2 regions of the Clostridium sp. AWRP genome follow, and region 1 is predicted to be linked to the other one. Evidence: riboswitches for the same ligand, from Rfam matches in the RefSeq annotation. Region 1 holds a riboswitch; the other holds the start of a gene.
What was found. A riboswitch is a leader RNA that binds a small molecule or an ion and turns the genes downstream of it on or off. The one in region 1 is predicted to bind magnesium.
Positions count from the first base shown of each region.

Region 2: linked by a shared signal. The riboswitch ahead of DMR38_RS08095 (PRC-barrel domain-containing protein) and the one ahead of DMR38_RS01375 (CBS domain-containing protein) in region 1 are both predicted to bind magnesium.

Region 1 covers NZ_CP029758.2:281,923-285,332, reverse strand. The annotation lists gene sleB (spore cortex-lytic enzyme) at 1-304, opposite strand, end outside; gene DMR38_RS01375 (CBS domain-containing protein) at 424-1,686, opposite strand; M-box (ykoK) riboswitch at 1,926-2,092, opposite strand; gene DMR38_RS01370 (YgiQ family radical SAM protein) at 2,381-3,410, shown strand, end outside.
Region 2 covers NZ_CP029758.2:1,744,165-1,747,574, reverse strand. The annotation lists gene DMR38_RS08100 (Nramp family divalent metal transporter) at 1-1,242, opposite strand, end outside; gene DMR38_RS08095 (PRC-barrel domain-containing protein) at 1,257-1,904, opposite strand; M-box (ykoK) riboswitch at 2,136-2,324, opposite strand; gene DMR38_RS08090 (manganese efflux pump) at 2,531-3,145, opposite strand; gene DMR38_RS08085 (transglycosylase domain-containing protein) at 3,304-3,410, shown strand, end outside.

The sequences.
Region 1 (3,410 bases):
GAGCTGCTAAAGTTGCATCTCCAACTATACCATCAGACTTTAGTCCATTTTTTGACTGAAAATACTTTACTGCGGTGTAAGTTTGATACCCATATATTCCATCTACACTGCCATTGTAATACCCCCAGCTTCTAAGTTTTTGCTGTATTTGTATTACCATATTTCCTCTTGAGCCATAGTAGTATGCCACAGCTTTTACTGCATTATTATAGGGGAGCAAAAATAGAGAAGTTGATGCATATGTAAACACTATAGCAAGTATTAGTACTAATTCTCTTTTAAATCTCATAATTTTCTTACCCATATGACCATCTCCTTTTAATGTTAGTTCTCCTAAATGTAGTCTTTACACAAACAAATTAAAAAATACATAAAAAAAATACTATCAATTCCACTTATTTAAAGTGAAATTGATAGTATTTTTTACCCTGCTTTTCTTAGTCTTTTTCTCCAATTTGGTATTAATATGTCTTCTACTAAGTCATTCATTATAACTATGCCACACAACTTTTCTTCATCATCTATTACAGGTAATGAAATAAGATTATATTTTGAGCACATCTCTATGGCTTCATCTACATTTTCATTATGATTTATACTTACTACATCCTTGATCATTATCGCCTTTAATGTATCTTCAAAATTCGACAATATCAAGTCTTTCAAAGACACTACACCTTCAAGCTGCTTTTGATCATTTATAATATATATATAATGTGATACCTCATCTTCCGGATTAATTTCTTTTAAAAACTCAATAGTATCTTTAACTGTTATATTTATATTAAAACAGATAAAATCCTTATTCATTATACTTCCTACAGTTTCTTCCTTATACTCCATAAGTGACCTTACTTCATCCGCATCATTTTTTTCCATATTTATAAGTATCTTTTCTGCAGTATCCTTATCTACTTCATCTAAAATGTCTGCTATTTCATCATTGGGCATATTGTATAACACTTCATCCCTTTTAGACTGGCTCAAATTTTCCAGAATATCTAACTGTACTTCTGGATCTATTTCCTCTAATGTATCCGCTGCTAAATCCTCATCTAAACTTTCAAAAACTTTCTTTCTGTAATTCACATCCATATCTTCTAATATATCTGCTAAATCAGCAGGATGGAGCTTAGATAACTTTTTATATGGTACGGAAAGTTTTAAATTGTTATTTATCATTTCTAGCGATTCTACATTATCCCAAATTATAAGGCTATCTTCAGGCTTTTTGTTAAATAAATCATAAAACTTCTTTATGATTTTTTCTATACCAAGCCTTCTTCCTAAAGCAAGAACCCCTGTATCTACTGCTACAACCCTATATTCTCCTGCCATTTCTGCAATTCTGAGGTCATTAACTCTTACAAGTTTCTTTCCGTTTATATCCACTATCTGTCTATCCAAAAGATGTTTTGATAAAAGATAGGAATAACTTTGAAGTATTATTTCCCTTATACCCTCGCCTTTAATTATAACCTTGCCGTTATCATCATAAAAGTTTATGTTCCTACACTCACAATTAAGTATTTCTTTGCCTTTTTTTATCTTATATCCTATGGCCCTTGGCATTCCATGATCAGAAGATACATAAACGTCCCAAAGTTTCCCTACATATTCGTCAAATTCATTATAAACCTTTTTATAAAGAACTTTACTCAATAAGAAACTAGATAACTTTTTCATAAATATTCCTCCTTATATGCAGAGAAATATTTATAGAATCTACATCAACATTTTAAAAGTTATCAATAGCATTGCCATTACCAATTAGATCTAATACTTCCCTGCACTACTTCTATTAAATTTTCTTCTAAGATGCACCGACCTCCATAAGGTCCGTTTTCCATTTAACACACCACCTAAATTAAAAAATTTAAACATATGCAAAACAACTAAAAAAAGCCCATAGGGCTCTTAAACTAAAACTTTTTTAATCGTACGAGTTTTAGCACTATATAGCTTTAGACTTTCATCCAGCTGCATTAAGTAAAACCTTACTACGGTAATACCTGTTCACCCATTGGCATCTCTCGATGTTTCGGGGCAGCAGCATATGTCTATATAGGAGCCTCACCTAACATAATTAAACATAAACACTTACTTTTATATTATAATTATATTACAAATTCACTATAATGCAACTAGTAAATATTAAATTTATTTATATTTACCTGTTATGATACTTTAATTTCATTTTACTCATTTTAATGTAAAATATCATAATTTATCTTTGCATGTTTATATTATTTAGTGTGCGTCCTCTTCTCCTTATCACCATTCAAAATCTACATATTCCTAAATATTTATCTCATAATATAATATGTTATACTAAAAATAAGTGAAACTAAATCTGAAATATAAGAACGGAGAATGTAAATTGAATTTAAATACTAGTTTTTTACCTATATGTAAAAACGACATGAACGCGAGAAATATAAATCAGTTGGATTTTGTCCTTATAACAGGAGATGCTTACGTAGATCATCCTTCTTTCGGCTCAGCTATAATATCAAGAGTTCTGGAAAGGGAAGGTTTTAAAGTAGGAATAATAGCTCAACCTAACTGGAAAAATACAAATGACTTTATAAAACTCGGAAAACCTAAATTGGCCTTTCTGATAAATTCCGGAAATATAGATTCTATGGTTAATCACTACACCGCATCAAAGAAAAAAAGGCATGATGATCTTTACTCCCCAGGAGGTAAATCTGGTTACAGACCTGATAGGGCTGTAATAGTATACTGTAACAGAGCAAGAGAAGCCTATAAGGATGTTCCAATAGTAATTGGTGGAATAGAAGCCAGCTTAAGGAGATTTGCCCATTATGATTACTGGAGTGATAATGTAAGAAGAAGTATCCTTCTAGATTCAAAGGCAGATCTACTTATATATGGCATGGGAGAAAAAACCATAGTACAAGTGGCAAATCTATTAAAATACGGAATGGATATCCATAAAATTACAGATGTAAGAGGTACAGTATACCCTTGTAAAGATAAAAAACTCATAAAAGACTATGTGGAAGTACCTTCTTTTGAAAAAGTGACACAAGAAAAAAGTGCTTATGCTGAAAGTTATAAACTAGAATATTATGAGCAAGACGCATTAAGGGGAAAAACCTTAATACAAAAACATGGAGATCATTATATTGTTCAAAACCCACCACAGTTTCCATTAACCGAAGAGGAAATGGATATAGTATACGATTTACCTTACATGAGAACATACCACCCTATATATGAAAAACTTGGTGGAATACCTGCTATAAAAGAAGTAAGTTTCTCCATTACAAGTCATAGGGGTTGTTATGGTGGCTGTTCTTTTTGCGCTCTTACTTTTCACCAGGGTAGAACTGTCCAAAATAGAAGTGAAAAATCTATAATTGATGAAGCTAAATTATTAACTA
Region 2 (3,410 bases), 1.5 Mb from region 1:
AATAGTTATGATAGGTTCAAAAGTTAAAATAACTGTTAATATAATTAGAACTATAATAGTTACCCATCCTATTACATTTTTAGTTCTACCATTTACATATTCACCCATAATATCTTTATTATTTACCATAAGCATCATGCAAATTAGAACTACAGGAAGTAACACACCATTTATAACCTGTGACCATAATGTTATCTGAATTAAAGGTGCTCCTGGAATCAATATAATGCTAATTCCAATAATAATTATTATAGTAAATAGTGTAAAAAATTGTGGTGCTTCTTTTAATTCTTTATTTATACCAGCCTCAAAACCAAAAGCTTCACAAATATAAAATGCTGTAGCCAAAGGTAGTATTGTAGCCGAAAAAGTAGAAGCTATAAATAATCCAAAAGCAAAAATTTGAGAAGCAAAAGCTCCAGCAAGTGGCTTTAATGCTAATGCAGCATCTTTAGCCTCATTTATTTGGATTCCACTTTTATAAAGTGTTGCCCCACAAGCTACGATTATAAAGAAAGCAACTACTACTGTAATAACACTTCCAACAACAACATCCCAAAATTCGTATTTAAATTCTTCCATCTTAAGTCCTTTTTCTATAACTGCTGACTGCATATAAAACTGCATCCAGGGTGCAATAGTAGTTCCCACCATGCCAATAACTGTACTTATATAGTCATAATTAGTTTCAATAACAGGATGAATTAACGCATGTCCTATTTCATTCCAGTCTGGTTTAGCAAAAAATGCAGAGCCAACATAGGATAATAAAAATATGCTAAAAACTAAAAATAACTTTTCAGTAGTCTTATATGTACCTTTTACTACCAAAATCCATACTGCAATAGCAGCTAGTGGTACCGATATATATTTACTTACTCCAAAAATCTGCATACTACCTGCAATACCTGCGAACTCCGTAGCTGTATTTCCTATATCTGCAATTACTAGTCCAATAAACATAAAGAAAATTACCTTAACGCCAAAATTTTCTCTAATCAAATCTGCTAGCCCTTTACCTGTAACTATACCCATTCTAGCATTCATTTCCTGTACTACAAGAAGTACAATAAAGCATGGGATTAATGACCAAAGTAATTTGTAACCATAAGTAGCACCTGCTACAGAATATGTTGTAATACCACCTGCATCATTATCTACACTACCTGTTATAATTCCAGGACCTAAAACACTTAAAAATATTAATAAATTTGTCATCCATGTTTTTCTTTTTGCATTCATCATTAGCATCCCCATTATCTATACATTTTATTGGATTTGGTAATTTCATGGAAAATATCATTCATATTAACAATCCCTATGATATTCATTTGTTCATCAATTACATCTGCAAGTTCTGAAGGATGAAGTGTGGATAGTTTATTATAACTTTTAGAAAGTAAAATATCTTTTGAGGTAAAAGCTGTTTGAATATCATCCCATAACATTAGTTTACTTGATATTTTAAATCCTAATCTCTTTAATGGTTTAGCAATTCCAATTCTTCTTAATAGCCCATCCATGCCAATATCTACTGCTGCAATGAACATACCTGATGGTACTATAACTAATCTAACATCGTTAGCTCTAACTACCTTTCTTCCGTTAACATCAACAATCTGTTTGTCCAAAACATACTTTTTCAGTAACATATAGTCACCTAAATCTTTATCTTGAACTTCACTACACATTAAAACATACTGTCCTTTTTCCTTAGAAACACTGATATTATCAAAATAAATAAATTTTACTCCTTCTTTTGTCTTAACAACAGCTATAGTAACTTTAGGATTTTGAAAATTCACATCAACAGCTACATCCTTTAAAGTTCCTATTACTTCTTTACTATTAGTATAAATTTTATTACCCAATATTCTGCTTAAATAAACACTTGTAAATTGCATTGTATACACTCCTTTGCTTCCAGGATGCACAATGCAAAGTTTTTAATGCAAGTACATCCCTATAATATTTTTACCAATAAATCTCTAAATTTTATATCATTACATTTATGACACGGGTCACCGTCCATTAAATTCATCACTCTCCTTAGCTTGGTAATTTATACAATAAAAAAATCTCTTCACAACAAAATGAAGAGATTGGATTCTTAATAAATTCCAAGACAAAAAATAGTACATCTTCACTCGTTGAGCTTTGACTCTGTAAAGCTTAGATCATAAGCATTCATATTTTTATGAATGTTGTCAGCTACATTAAGTAAAACCTTAATCCGGTAGTACCTGCTCACCCATTGGTGTCTCTCGACATTTCTGGGCAGTAGCGTATGTCTTATACAGTAATCTCACCTAACAATGTTATTAAATTATACTTTTAATTAGTAATAATACGTTTCTTATTATATACATATATTCCTTAGTTGTAAATATTTTTTAAGAAATCAAATGTTAAAAATATGTTACTTAGAAAATATACTGCCTCAAAATGTATTTTAAGGCAGTACCTAATTATTCTAATTTTGTGTCAAGAACTCTGTTTATATAATAATTGGCAAAATAACTAAAAAATATCAATTAAAGAATTCAATTATACCAAGTATTATTAACAATATGCCTGAAATTAATGGTGCATATTTACCAAATAATTTACCCAATACGTGATTGCCTACAGCTTCACCAATTATAATTGTAAGAATACTCAATATAAATGTAAATATGACTGTAAATTTAATATTAACTCCTGTTATACTAGCTGCTATGCCGGTACCTAAGTTATTAAAGGTTAACCCAAATGCTACAAGAAGAGCTTCTTTTATGTTTATATCCCCAGAGTTGTCCAAATCTGACTTTTCGGCGTATTCAATCATATCAGTAATATCTTTTAAAGCAAGTTCACTTGATTTTTTATTATTTATAAGTTTTATTATGCTTTGAATTATAAAATATACTCCCAATATAGCAATGGCTATAGAACCTAATGCATTTGCTATAGAGTGAGGTAAAAATTTTGATATATATACCCCAAGTGACATTGATAGAAATGTTCCTGTACAAGTTATAACTGCTATTGCAAGGTTAGGAACTACTCCTATCCTTATTTTCTTTATTCCATAAGCAATACCTACAACTACATTATCTAGATTAGAGGATAAACTAAACAATAATGCAGATAAAATTAATGTCATGCATAGTCCCCTTTTTTATTCTTTTCTTTTTAGTATATGACTTTAAATTTTTAGTGTGCTTAGGAGTTCAAAAAAGAAGATGTTTTAAATACATTGCAGTTCCAAACTAAAGTATATATAAAAAATTTACTGGGGATATTATAAGTACACAATTAAAAATGGAAGTGACTCAATTGCCAAAAAAGCAAAAAAGCAAAAAAATTCATAAAGTAAAAAAACATATACTGCTCAAGGTTTTTTTTGTATTTCTAATAGTTATATTACT